2 regions of the Glutamicibacter sp. NPDC090743 genome follow, and region 2 is predicted to be linked to the other one. Evidence: predicted binding sites of a transcription regulator. Region 2 holds the regulator's gene; the other holds the start of a gene.
What was found. Region 2 encodes Rex, which represses fermentation and respiration genes when NADH is low (regulators of the CRP and FNR family bind a similar motif). Its sites were predicted from a motif close to CTTGTGAANNNNTTCACAAG; they were not measured.

Region 1 (7,111 bases), on a different contig from region 2:
CCTGGGAGCAGGATTCCTTCTTGACCTTGTACTCGTTGCCGTCCTTGTCGGTCACGCTGTTGATGGCACGTGGTTCGCAGTACTCGCCCTTGTTGGCGAAAGCCGCAAAAGCGGCAGCCTGGGACAGCGGGGTGATTTCTGCCGAGCCGATGATGAACGAAGGGTTGGAAGGCGAGATCGGGGCAGGGCCGCCCTTGGCGCCCTGATCCAGTACGCCAAGCTTCTTGGTGTAATCGGCGATGGTGCACAGGTCGGTCTTGTAGGCCTCCTGCACGGTCGCGGTATTGATCGACCAGTACAGGCCGGTATCCACGGTCATCGAGCGGTAGAAGCCAGGCGATGCATTCTTCGGTTCCCAATTAGAACCAACAGTTGTCGTTCCTCCGGGAAGGCAAGATGCCCGCCACTTGGAGCCGGGTACGAAAACCTGCTTCTTGGCATTGATCTTGTCGTACATGCGGTTGCCTTCGGACAGCCAGCCCAAGGTGGTGTACGGCTTCATGGTAGAACCACCCTGGAACCCGCCAGCGCCACCCAGGGAACGCTCGACAGCGAAGTTGTAATAGGTGTTCTCGCCCGAGTTCTTGACTTCCGGACCGTAGGTGGTGTTCTGCGCCATGGTCAGGATCTTGCCGGTGCCCGGCTCGACCGAAACGATCGAGGAGTAAATGTCGGTATTGGACTTGGCCTTTGGATCGATAGCCTTCGCTGCGTCCTTGGCGGCCTTCTTGTTCAGCTTGCTGTTCAGGGTGGTCTTGACGGTCAAGCCGCCACGGTACAGCAGGCCTTCGCGATCTTCCTTGGTCTTGCCATAGGTGTCATCGGAAAGGATCAGATTGGTGACGTAGTCGCAGAAGTACGCATTTTCCTTGGCCGCGGTGCAACCGGAAGGGGACGTGCGCGGATCCAGTTCCAGGTCCGACTTCACCGCCTTGTCGTATTCCTTCTTGGTGATTGCACCGGTGCGGTACATGTTGCCCAGCACCTTGTTGCGGCGGTCGATGGATCGCTCAGGGTTGTTGATCGGGTTGTAGACGTTTGGCAGCTGGACCATGCCGGCAAGCATGGCCGACTGCTGCACGTTCAAGTCCTTGGCATCGGTTGAGTAGAAGTGCTGAGCGGCAGCCTGCACGCCGTACTCGCGACCCGAGAAGAGCACCAGGTTCAGGTAGCCCTCCAGGATCTGGTCCTTGGACATTTCCTTCTCGATGGCCACCGCGTACTTCAGCTCGCGGATCTTATCCGAGTAGCCCTTCTGGCCGGAAACAGTGGATTCGTCCGAACCGGTGAGCACCTGGTTATTCACTAGCAGGTTGTTCACGTACTGCTGGGTCAGGGTGGAAGCACCAGAGCGGCTCGAAGAGGTGAGGTTGCCAACTACTGCACGGGCGATGCCCTTGGGGTCGATGCCCTTGTGCTCGTAGAAACGCTCATCTTCCACCGAGATGATCGCCTTGCGCATGTTCGGCGAGATGTCATCTAGCTTCACAGGCTGGCGATTTTGCTGGTAGAAGTTCGCAATGGCCTTGCCATCAGCGTCAAGGATCGTGGAAGGCTCCGGGATGGGGAGCTTTTCAAACGAGCTCGGGAGCGCGCTGACGATGTTGTTACCGGTGGTCAAACCGGTTTTTGCGATAGCTGCAATGGGCACGAGCATGCCTGCTGCGAGCACACCACACAGGGCGCTGATTCCGAAGAATGCAACGACTTTTCCCAGGGTGGTAGCGGTATCAAAAAAAGGGGACTTCTTGGCTGCCATACCCACTAGTTTACAAGGACGCGCTAACGTATCGAGTATGACTAAATGGGAATACGCCACTTTGCCGCTTTTGATTCACGCTACGAAGCAGATTTTGGACCAGTGGGGTGACGATGGCTGGGAGCTGGTAACCGTGGTTCCAGGCCCCAACGGCTCATCTCCAGTGGCTTACATGAAGCGTCCGAAAGCGTAACTAGCAACATCATTTATTGAAGGAGAAATCCCATGCAAGAAGCTACTTCCTCGCGTGTCGAGGCCCGTCTGGCCGAGCTCGGTCATGCCTTGCCAGCTGTGGCAAAGCCGGTAGCCGCCTACCTGCCAGCCGTTACCACCGGCAACTATGTCTACACCTCCGGCCAGCTTCCGCTGATTAAGGGTGAACTCACAGCCCTTGGAAAGGTTGGCGCCGAGGTTTCAGCCGAGGAAGCGAAGGCCCAGGCACAGACCGCTGCGCTTAACGCGCTGGCCGCCATCAAGGCCGAAATTGGTGATCTAGATCGCATTAAGCGCATCGTGAAGGTTGTCGGTTTCGTGTCGTCGGCACCGGACTTCACCGGACAGCCAGGCGTCATCAACGGGGCATCGGAGTTCTTCGGCGAGGTACTCGGCGATGCAGGTTTGCACGCACGCTCGGCCGTCGGCGTTGCCGTTCTGCCGCTGGATGCACCTGTCGAGGTCGAGGTCATCGCCGAATTTGAGTAATTCAAGCCAGATTCCTGCTGCGCGGTCCCGACGGGCATTCCCGGCGGGGCCGCGCAGCGGTATGGTGCGCCGGCTCTTTGATTTGCCACCGCATCAAATTGCCACCGCCGAAAACTGGTTCTCTTTCGGTTCGCGCACGCCGCGCACCCCGCGGCGCGCCTCCTCCATCTGCCTTGTGAGGGATTCTTCCCACGGCGTGGAGACCTATCTGACTTATCGCCCCGGGGGCTCCCCACTGGGCAACGTGGCCTTTCCCGGCGGCAGCCACGAGGCGAGCGACCGTGCCACCTACCAATGGTTCGGTCCAAGCCTGTCCCAATGGTCCAAGCGCATGGACATGCTGGACCAGCAGTTGGCGCAGGCATACATCGTTTGCGCCATTCGCGAGCTCTTCGAAGAGACCGGAATCCTGCTGGCCGGCACCGATGAGCAATCCGTGGTCGAAATGACCGATGCGGAAGACTGGATGACCGCCCGCGAAGCAATCGCCGGACAGGACCTGGCCTTCGACGAATTCCTGCGCCGCCGCGGACTGGGCTTGCGCACAGACCTTTTGCGTCCGGTATCCCACTGGCTCAACCCGAACTTTGCCCTGCGCCGCTTCGACACCTGGTACTTCACTGCCACCGTGCCCAACCGCCAGGAGGCTGCCTTGCTGCGCGGCAAAGGCAAATGGGGGCGCTGGTGTGCCGCCGGGGAAATATTGGCCAAACGCAGCACCAGCGAGCTGGGGGACAGCGTTGGCCAACCCAACACGGTGAACCTCGCGCTCTCGGAGATCAGCTACCCGGCGGTGGAAATGATCCTGGAAGCCATGGCGGAGGCCAATGGAGTGGTCGCCTACCTTTCGCGGGCCCGTTCGTTGAATCTCAAGCATCCGGACCTGCTGGTGCGCGATGGCATTTACTATCTGGAAGTCCTTGGCTCCATGAGCGCTGAATCCTCCCGCCCATGGCAGACTACTGCCGGGCACTGAGAGCAGAACTTAAACAAAGCAGGCCGGGAATCCTTGAAGGATTCTCGGCCTGTTTGCATCACTGCGGTTTAGCGCGAGCGCTGGCGCAGACGTTGGATGTCCAGGATCACGACGGCGCGTGCTTCCAGGCGCAGCCAGCCGCGCTGTACGAACTCGGCCAGAGCCTTGTTCACGGTTTCGCGGGAAGCACCAACGAGCTGAGCCAGCTCTTCCTGAGTCAGTTCGTGGGCAACCAGGATGCCGTCGGTAGCTGGGCGACCGAAGCGGTCAGCCAGATCCAACAGAGCCTTGGCAACACGGCCAGGAACGTCAGAGAAGACCAGATCGGCCAGGGACTCATTGGTACGACGCAGACGTGCAGCCAGAGCCTGCAGCAGCTGGATCGAGACCTCAGGGGAGTTCAAGATAGCCTTGCGCATGTTCTCGTGGCTCAGGCCCGCCAGGCGGGTCTCGGACACGGCGGTTGCAGTTGCGTTGCGTGGGTGTGGATCGAACAATGCCATCTCGCCAAACAGTTCGCCTGGGCCAAGAACAGCAATCAGGTTCTCGCGACCATCCGAAGAGGTGCGACCCAGCTTGATCTTGCCCGAAACGATGAAGTACAGACGGTCACCCTGATCGCCTTCACGGAACACCGATGCGCCGCGGGAGAGATCAACCTCGGTCAATTCTTCGGTTAGCGCGGCGAATACTTCATCACCAAGCGACGCAAACAGTGGCGCGCGACGCAGTACCTCGATATCCATTAAATCTCCTGTCAACAGTAGTAGGCGCTTACTTCATTGTGCCGTATTCGGTAACAATGTGACAGTTTCCACACGTGGTTTAACCAAGAAAATGTTGAAAATCACGCACATTCGACTAAAACTCGCGAATCTGCTCGCAGAAATCCATCAGCTTCTAAGGGTACCTTGGGTCTATACGAACTTTATGAATGAACTGGGGTCTTGGTGCTCGGAATTTTCAGCTGGCTCGACGTAGTCATCTGCGCTGTTTTGCTGACGTTTTTCGTTGTTGGAGTTCGTCGAGGTTTTCTGCTGACCATTGGCGACATGCTCGGCCTGATTGTCGGCGGCGTCGCCGCATTCTTCGCCATCCCGCTGGTTTCCACCTTCGCCACGAACCCCTGGTGGCGGGTCGGCCTGATGATAGCTACCGCAGCCGTGCTGATCATTCTCGGGCAAGCTCTGGGACGGGTGATTGCAACCCGCATCCGCCACTGGATGAATGTCGATTTCCTGCGTGCCGCGGACCGCATTGCCGGTGGCGTGCTGTCGGTGTTCATTACCGCCACAATCATCGGTGGCTTGGCCTTTTCCACTTCAAGCATGGGTATTCCAAGGCTTTCGCTGGAGATCAGCAAGTCCAAGATGATCGACTCGATTCGTGGCCTGACACCCGAGTTTGTCGATGCCGCGATTTCCACCGCACGCTCCAAGGTGATCGCCGAAACCCTCCCCGCATTCCTGGAGCCTTTCGCGCCCCCGGTCCAGGCGCCGGCCAACACCGAATGGGCAGCTAACGACCTGCAGCTGGCCGCTGCTCAATCGGCCGCCAAGATCTCCGGTACCGCGGTGCAATGCGGTGTGAACCTGACCGGCTCAGGCTTCGTTGTCGACCACGAGCTGGTCATGACCAACGCGCACGTGGTCGCCGGATTGAGCGCGGCAACCGTGGAGGTCGGCGGTGACGAAGTTCACCGCGGAAAGGTTGTTTATTTCGATCCCAAGGCCGACATCGCGCTGCTTTACGTCGAAGGGCTGGGGGCAGAGCCTATCGACCTCGCCGCTGATGACCTGATGCGCGGCGACTCGGCAACCTTTATCGGGCACCCAGCGGGCGGCCCGCAGCAGATCCGCGGAGCCTTGATCGCTTCCCGTGCCTTCGTCTCCATTGCCAATATCTATGGCGCGGACCCATCTCGAATCTCTGTCTACCAGCTCACCGCGGAAGTAGCCCAGGGCAATTCCGGCGGACCGCTGCTGGATGAATCCGGCGACGCGGTGGGCTTGATCTTCGCCAAGTCGCGCAGCGATGACGAGGTCGGCTTCGCCCTGAGCCTCGAAGAGATCGAGAACGCCATGGAGCTGGGCGGCGATCGGCGCACCAGCATCAAAACAGGCGACTGCGTCACCGGCTAGGGCTTGCGGCTATTTGCCCAGCAAATGCGCGAGCTGCTGAACCGCCAGCTTGTAGCCGTGCACGCCCGCACCGATGATGATCGAGCTGGCTACCGGCGAGATGAAGGAATGGTGGCGGAACGCTTCACGCTTGTGCACGTTCGAGATGTGCACCTCGATGGCTGGCAACTGCACGCCGCTGATGGCATCGGCAATAGCCACAGAGGTATGGGTGAATGCGCCGGGGTTCATGATGATGCCGGCTGCGGTAGTGCGGGCCTCGTGAATCGCGTCGATGAGCACACCCTCATGGTTGGACTGCAAGGCGCGCAATTCGAAGCCGAGGGCCGCAGCGGTTTCCCGGGCCAGCTGCTCAACATCGGCCAGGGTGTCGTGGCCATAGATTTCCGGCTCCCGGGTGCCCAGCAGATTCAGGTTGGGGCCGTTGAGCAGCAAGATGGTGTTCGATGCGTTCTCAGTCATGAACTCAAATCTATTACACAACCGGGAAATTCCCGCCCGAATCCTTTGGCCCCGTAATACAAGAAGCCGCCGTTCGTCCACACCAGCGGTGTGGACGAACGGCGGCTTGCTGCACTGGGGCGTGCTGAGGCTATTTGCCCATGGACTGCGCGATCTGGCTCATCACCGTTGAATCGGACAGCGTGGTGGCATCGCCGACCTCGCGGCCCTCGGCCACGTCCTTGAGCAGGCGGCGCATGATCTTGCCCGAGCGGGTCTTAGGCAGTTCCGGAACCACCAGCACATGCTTCGGCTTGGCGATCGGGCCGATGTCCTTGCCCACGTGGTTGCGCAGGGTCGCCACCACATCCTCGCCTTCCGCCGGCTCGGTTTGCAGGATCACGAAGGCCACCACGGCCTCGCCGGTGGTCTCGTCCTTCGCTCCCACCACGGCGGCCTCTGCCACGTACGGGTGGGCGACCAGCGAGGACTCGATCTCGGTGGTGGACAGGCGGTGCCCGGAGACGTTCATCACGTCATCCACGCGGCCCAGCAGCCAGATATCGCCATCGGCGTCCTTCTTCGCGCCGTCGCCAGCGAAGTACATGTTCTCGAACCGCGACCAGTAGGTGTCCTTGTAGCGTTCCATGTCGCCCCAGATGCCGCGCAGCATCGCTGGCCACGGCTCGCGGATGACCAGGAAGCCGCCCTCGCCGTCGGCCACGGATTCGCCGGCTTCATCCACCACGTCAATGGCGATGCCCGGCACGGCCACCTGGGCCGAACCCGGCTTGGTTGCGGTGACGCCCGGCAGCGGAGCGATCATGTGCGCGCCGGTTTCGGTCTGCCACCAGGTGTCCACGATCGGGGCCGGGTGTTCCTTGCGTTCGCCGTTCTTGCCGTTGTTGGCGCCGATGGCATCGCGGTACCACATCCATGCTTCCGGGTTGATCGGTTCGCCCACCGAACCCAGCACACGCAGGGAAGACAGGTCGTAGCTATCCGGGATCTCGCGGCCCCACTTCATGAAGGTGCGGATTGCTGTGGGCGCGGTGTACAGGATGGTGACGCCGTACTTTTCCACCAGTTCCC
Region 2 (7,111 bases):
AATCCTCGATGACCTGCTGGTCATCGGGCGTATCCGTCTCGCCTTCCAGAATTTCATGCGAGCTGTACTGGGGAAGTCGTTCCAGGCGCACCGGGGTCCTCGGCGGCGGGGTGCGCAAGGCTTTGGCGTGCTTCTTCACACGCGGGATGATGCAGCCAATCAGCGAGACGAACAGCAAGATGTAGATCGCGGAGAACCACACCGATGAATACACTTCGAACATCTGGAAGCGATCCAGCCATGGACCAGCGGTGGTGTGCTGTTCCAGGTACTGGGCTACAGATTCGGGGTTGGCGTCGCGCTGCGGGAAGATCGATCCCGGTACCGCAGCAACGGCGAGCAGCAACAGCAAGAACAAAGCTGTCGGCATCGATGTCAGCTGGGTCCAGATCCAACGCATGGAACCCATGAATCCCAGGGCAGGCGCGTCGCCAGTTCCCTTGGAATTCCGTTGTTGTTTCGCCATTAAATTGGCAACCTCACTTCATTGGCAAACCAGTTTTGCAGTTCTGCTACCCATGTTCCCCACAGACCGGTCACCATGACCAGTCCCAAGGCAATGAGTAGTCCCCCGCCCAAACGCATGATGAAAACCTGGTGCTTGCGGAAGAACGCCAGCGCCTGCATGCCGCGCTGCAACCCCATCGCAATCAGGATGAAGGGCAAACCCAATCCGAGGCAATAGAACACAGTCAGCAGCGTTCCACGCCCTACGTTCGCGTCCACACCGGTGGACATGATCAGTACCGCACTCAAGGTGGGGCCGATGCACGGTGCCCACCCCAGGCCGAAGGTCAGCCCCAGAACCGGGGCACCCCACAGGCCTGCAGGCGGTTTCCTGTGGATCTTGCGGTCACGCTGCATCCAGGAGAAGCCGCCCATGAACACGATGCCCATGAAGACCACGACCAGGCCCAACGCCTGGGTGACCCAGGAGCCGTTGAACCTGAGCCACGCGGAGGCCTGGCTGAAAAGCACGCCCGCTGCGATGAAGACCACGGAGAATCCCAGGACAAAGAGCAGTACGCCGGAGACCACGCGCCCGCGCCGGTGCTCCTTCAGATCCGCACCAGTCAACCCGGTGACGTAACCGAGGTAGCCCGGCACCAGCGGCAGGACGCAAGGCGAAAGGAAGGAGACCAGCCCGGCCAGCAGTGCTACTGGGGCAGCCAGCAGCAACGACCCGTCCAGGACGATGTCGGCAAAGGGATTAGTGGTCACTGATCAGCTCACAACTCTTCGGTCAGAGCGGAGTCGATCAATGACTTCAGGGTGCCAGGCTCTACGGCACCGATCACGCGGGCACGGACACGGCCCTGGCGGTCCAGCACCAAGGTGGATGGAACCGCTTGCAACGGGACGTACTTGGTCATCGCCAGCTGGATGTCCCCGGAGGTATCCTGTACCGACTCATAGGGGATCTCGAAAGTGCGCTCGAAGGCCTTCGCCGCTTCGGCTTCATCGCGTACGTTGACGCCAATGAATTCGACTTTCTCGCCGAAGCCTTCAGCGATTTCCTTCAGATCCGGTGCCTCGATGCGGCACGGAGCGCAGGCGGCATACCAGAAGTTCATGACTACGGGCTTGCCCTGCCACTGCGTGAAGTCGATATCGGTGCCATGGTAGGTGGTGGCCTTGAGGGCAACCGGTTCGCTGCGCTTGGAAACTTCGTACTCTTCCACGGCGCCGTCGCCAGCGATGTAGTTCTTGCCGTCGCCGCTGTTTGCTTGCGCGGTCAGCGCATCTTCCTTGCCGCTGCAGGCAGCCAAGGGCACCACGGCGGCGGCAACCATGAGCGAACGCAACATGGTGCGGCGGCTCAAGTGGCGAGGATTAGGCACAGGATCTGTCATTTTGCTTTAGGCTCCAGGGATATTCGCCGCGCCGGCAAGCAGCTCGGGGCACGGCTCGGTGTAACGCACGGAGACCAATTCGTCTCCCTCAAAATCAAAGCTGGTGATGGAAGCCAGAGTGCACTCGCGCTGGCGCGGATCGTGCCACAGCGGCTTCTTCTCGGCGGCGCGGCGCGTAACCCAGATCGGCAGCTGGTGGCTGACGATAATGACTTCCGCTCCTTCGCCGTGCTCGGCGAGGGCGGCCTTGCGGTGCTCATCCATGGCCAGGCGCATGCGAGCAACCTGCTGGGCATATGGTTCGCCCCATGAAGGCTTCAGCGGGTTGACCAGCAGCGGCCAGTACTTCGGCTGACGCAGGTGCTCCGCAACCTTGGACAGCCCTTCCAGCTTGTTGCCGGCTTCGATAACCCGCTCGTCGGTGTGGACCTGCAGATCCAGAGCGCTGGAGGTCGGCGCGGCTGTCTGCTGGGCTCGCAGGAGCGGTGAGGCCACCAGGCGCACTACGTTGCCGCCTTCTGCTTGGCGCTTGGCAAAATATTCTCCTGCCCCATCGGCCATCTGGAATCCGAGTTCCGAGAGCCCGAAGCCGGGGATCCTGCCGTAGAGCATACGGTCAGGGTTGAAAACTTCCCCGTGGCGCAACAAATGGACGGTCGATAAAGGCATGCCTCCAGTGTCTCAAATATTCGGTGCAAATTAGCCATATTGTGGCCACCGTCAACTATTCACAGGACACGCATTGGAATCCCATATGGAAAAACCATCCTTTCGGAGGGGTTGCTCACAACCGACTGCCACTACGCTTAGTTAATAAGACTGTTCGACCCAGAAGGACGCATCATGAGCGACAACGATCCTAACCAGCCGGGCCAGCCCTACAACCCGGGCCCTTCCGGCCAGGGTTCATCGCAGAACCCGTACGGCGAAAACCCCTACGGCCAGCAGCCCTCGCCGTACGGCCAGAACCCGTACGGCCAGAATCCGAATCCTTACGGGCAACCGCAGGCACCGGGCTACGACCATTATGCCCAGCAGGGAGGTTACGCCGGCGTGCAGCCGCCGACCGAGCGGCCACGGACCTTGGCTATCGCCTTTGGCTTGATCATGCTCGCGGGCATCTTCAGTGCCCTCGCCAGCTGGCTGATGACCAACTCCAACATGATGGCCAACATGATTGGCCAGCAGTGGTCGCTGGTGCAAGAAGAGTTCCAGAACCAGATGCAGAGCACCCCGGGCATGGAGCAGGATCCACTGGTTGAACAGATGATGGCAAGCCCTGAGGCCTTCATGGCCCAGGTCAATTCCATGATGTCGACCTTCGTGATTATCTCCATGATCATCACCTTGGCCCTGTATTTCCTGGTGGGCTTCTTCGTTGGCCGCGGCGTGGGCGCCATGCGAATTATCGCCACGATCCTCGGTGCGCTTTCACTGCTGAATCTGGTGACTATCGTTCCAATGATCAGCATGTTCGCTGACACTCAAGCCGGAATTATCAACGCTGTCTACGTTGTGGGCATCTTGTTGGGCATTGCAGGCGTGGTCTTCGCCTGGTTGCGCCCTTCTTCGCAATACATTGCGCAGCGCCGCCAGGCTCGCCTGGCCGGCTTCCGCTAAACGCATGGCCGAGCCTCTTCGCGAGGCCCTGCAGGGACAATAAAGGCGTAGCCGCTCCATCCACCCAAAGGATAACGCGGCTACGCCTTTTCTCGTCTGCGCGGCTTCAGCCTTGAACGGCGAGGTATGCCAGGATCTGCAATTCAGTGGAAAGATCAACGCGCCGCAGGTTCATGCCCGCGGGTACGCGAAGCGGCATCGGTGCGAACGAGAGCACCGAGCGGACCGAAAGCGCGGCCAGTTCGTAGACCAGGTCCTGCGCAGCATCGCCCGGAATTGCCAGAACAGCGATGTTGATTTCTTCGCGTTCAACCACTGCGGCCAAGTCCGCGATCGCTTCCACGTGCAGCTCGCCGACCGGCCTGCCGACCAGTGCGGGGTCGATATCCAGGATCGCCTTGACGTTGAAGCCACGAGTCCTGAAGCCTGCATATCCGCTGAGCGCGCGCCCCAGGTTACCGGCGCCGAGGATGGCCACACGCCAGTCCTGGTTCAGGCCGAGGGTGCGGCTGATATGTTCTGCCAGTTCGCGGACCACGTAGCCCACCCCGCGGGTTCCGTAAGAACCCAACCAGGAAAGGTCTTTGCGCAGGATGGAGGGGTTCACTCCAGCTTCCTTGGCCAGCACCCCGGAACTGGTGCGTTCCAGGCCCTGGGCTTCCAAGGCGTTCAGCGCGCGCAAGTACTGGGTCAGTCGAGCCAGCGTGGCCTCAGGCAGGACCCGGGCTTCAAGCTCTGACATCTTCGTTCTCCCGCACTTTTCGGTGCTCTTGAAGAGCACAACGCATTTTCATTTATTCGGCAGCGGCTAGCTGCTCAGTAGTCGTTCCAGACGCTGTGCGTCGATGTGCCAGAAGTCGCGGACTTCTCCGTTGATCAGCAGAACCGGCACTTCCTCGTGGTGCTTGGCCAGCAATTCAGGGTGCTGGTCAATATCCAGTTCGGAAAACTCCATATTCAACCGGCCAGTCACCTCGGCCACGGTTGCGCGTGCGGCCTGGCACAGGTGGCAGCCTTCTCGAACCAACAGCTGGATCTGATTCAAAGTACTCACCTGCCTATAATCTCACGAGCCGTAACCGCCCTTAAACTTGGCAATGAAATAAACTGGATCAAATGTCTTCCATCGATCATCACCCCAGCCCGAATTCCGCCCTGGCTCCGGACACGGTCGCCGCTTTCTTCGATGTAGATAACACCCTTGTGCGCGGTGCATCGCTGTATCTGCTGGCCCGGAAACTGCATGAGCGCCGCTTCTTCCAATTCCGCGAAATCCTCTGGTTCGCGCTCAAGCAGTTGCGCTTCGCCGCGCGCGGTGAGCACCTAGGGGACATTCACCAGATTCGCGACCGTGCGTTGATGATGGTCCGAGGGATCCCGGTGTCCGAGATCGAGAAGATCGGCAACGAGATCTATGACGAATACATCGAACCCAAGCTATGGACCGGTACGGTAGCCATTGCTCGCCAGCATCGGACGGTGGGCCGTGAAGTCTGGCTAGTCACTGCCACTCCCCTGGAAGTGGCGAATGTCATCTCGCAACGTCTCGAACTTACCGGTGCATTGGGCACTGTAGTGGCCAGCGAAGACGGTTTCTACACCGGAGCGCTGGCCAGCCCGATCCTGCACGCTGCGGAAAAAGCGCAAGCGGTGCGCACCCTGGCGAAGGCTCGCGGCATCTCGCTGTCGAAATCATGGGCATACTCGGATTCCTACAATGATGTTCCCTTGCTTGAAGCTGTGGGACACCCCGTATGCATCAATCCCGATGCGCGGCTTCGCGCCTACGCCAAGCGCCGCGGCTGGCAGGTCTACGATTTCCGCACCGGCCAGCGAGCCGCCAAACTAGGCCTGAAGGCCGCTGGAGTGCTTGGTGCGCTCTGGGCGGCGCGACGGTCCATTCTGCGCCGTTCCGGCTCTTAGGCCGGCGCTGGGCGGCTTTGGCTAAAGCAATCGCCACCGTTCAACAGTTTCACTGTGAAGCGGTGGCGATGATTGCCAAGCGGCAAATGCTCAGAAGTAGATTTACTTCTTATTACGACGCTGGTGGCGGGTCTTACGAAGCAATTTGCGGTGCTTCTTCTTCGACATACGCTTGCGGCGCTTCTTGATAACAGAGCCCATAGTGGTTCCTCACAAACTAAATAAATGCGTCAACCCCAAATGCCTGCTTGCGCGCGAGCCCAAGGACAAGGTTGACCGGACGTTAAACGTTCCTTAACAGATTACCCGCTTTTCGGTCATGCTCTGACCATCGCGCGGACTATCGACCGTAAGAACCGGTACCGTGCTGCGGATCAATGGCCGCGGCATTCAGATATGATTCCACGGCGTTTTCCGGAACGCGATAGGAGCGACCGAACTGAACAGCAGGCAAATCACCGGCGTGGATCAGCCGATAAACGGTCATTTTGGAAACGCGCATCATGTCGGCCACTTCGGCCACAGTCATGAAACGGGCTCCGGCAAAATTCTGTTTATCCGTCATGCGGGATATTCTCCTGACGCTGATCTCTTATTCGTCGCGTTAATTTTGCGAAGATGAACTTACACGACTTTGGATCAACATCGGCGGTTCAGGTTCACGTTCGCTTTGTACTAGTCTAATCGCACTTTTGTAACTTTTGCATCACGAAACACACACGTGACCATCTGAATCACATTTTTTGATGCCTGAACGAGACAATCCGCGTGATTTCACCGGGTCCCCAATGAATTCACGCGGATTGCAGCGCTGCAGATTATTAGATGACGCCCTGTGCGAGCATTGCGTCTGCGACCTTCACGAAGCCCGCGATGTTGGCGCCGGCGACGTAGTTCCCCGGCATGCCGTACTCGTCTGCAGTAGCAGCACAGCTGGTGTGGATGCCGACCATGATCTCAGTCAGGCGACGCTCGGTGTGCTCGAAGCTCCATGCATCGCGGCTGGCGTTCTGCTGCATCTCCAGAGCCGAGGTAGCAACACCACCAGCGTTGGCAGCCTTGCCCGGGCCGAAGAGCACCCCTGCATCCTGGAAGATCGAGGTCGCTTCAGCGGTAGTAGGCATGTTGGCGCCTTCGGCCACTGCGATGGTGCCAGCAGCAACCATCTTCTTTGCGGCCTCAGCGCCCAATTCGTTCTGGGTTGCGCAGGGCAGCGCCACGGTGCCTGCAACGTCCCAGACGCTGCCACCGGCAACGTACTTCACCTTCTTGGTGCCACGGCGTTCGGCATACTCGGAGATGCGGCCGCGCTCAACTTCCTTGATCTGACGCAGCAGATCCAGGTCGATGCCGCCCTCGTCAACGATGAAGCCGGCCGAGTCGGAAGCCGTAACGACCTTCGCTCCCAGTGCCTGCGCCTTCTCGATGGCGTGGATTGCCACGTTGCCCGAACCGGAAACGACCACGCGCTGGCCATCGAAAGTCTGGCCGCGGGTCTTGAGCATTTCTTCAGTGAAGATCACTGCGCCGTAGCCGGTGGCTTCCGGGCGAACCAGGGAACCGCCCCAGCTCAAGCCCTTGCCCGTCAGCACACCGGACTCGTAGCGGTTGGTGATGCGCTTGTACTGGCCGAAGAGGTAACCGATTTCGCGGCCGCCAACGCCGATATCGCCGGCTGGCACGTCGGTGTATTCGCCAATGTGGCGGTAGAGCTC

Region 1: the regulator Rex is predicted to act here: its motif matches at 4,239-4,258, upstream of ACIQTS_RS11005 (MarP family serine protease).

The regions. Positions count from the first base shown of each region.
Region 1 is NZ_JBIVXE010000005.1:11,596-18,706, reverse strand. It holds gene ACIQTS_RS11025 (transglycosylase domain-containing protein) at 1-1,759, opposite strand, end outside; gene ACIQTS_RS11020 (RidA family protein) at 1,985-2,461, shown strand; gene ACIQTS_RS11015 (NUDIX hydrolase) at 2,523-3,437, shown strand; gene ACIQTS_RS11010 (Crp/Fnr family transcriptional regulator) at 3,506-4,183, opposite strand; gene ACIQTS_RS11005 (MarP family serine protease) at 4,388-5,578, shown strand; gene aroQ (type II 3-dehydroquinate dehydratase) at 5,588-6,040, opposite strand; gene acs (acetate--CoA ligase) at 6,171-7,111, opposite strand, start outside.
Region 2 is NZ_JBIVXE010000001.1:4,787-11,897, reverse strand. It holds gene ACIQTS_RS00075 (cytochrome c biogenesis protein ResB) at 1-466, opposite strand, end outside; gene ACIQTS_RS00070 (cytochrome c biogenesis CcdA family protein) at 466-1,221, opposite strand; gene ACIQTS_RS00065 (TlpA disulfide reductase family protein) at 1,230-1,853, opposite strand; gene ACIQTS_RS00060 (histidine phosphatase family protein) at 1,860-2,522, opposite strand; gene ACIQTS_RS00055 (hypothetical protein) at 2,697-3,473, shown strand; gene ACIQTS_RS00050 (redox-sensing transcriptional repressor Rex) at 3,580-4,254, opposite strand; gene ACIQTS_RS00045 (glutaredoxin family protein) at 4,282-4,527, opposite strand; gene ACIQTS_RS00040 (HAD family phosphatase) at 4,590-5,396, shown strand; gene ACIQTS_RS00035 (30S ribosomal protein bS22) at 5,499-5,597, opposite strand; gene ACIQTS_RS00030 (helix-turn-helix domain-containing protein) at 5,737-5,961, opposite strand; gene gdhA (NADP-specific glutamate dehydrogenase) at 6,218-7,111, opposite strand, start outside.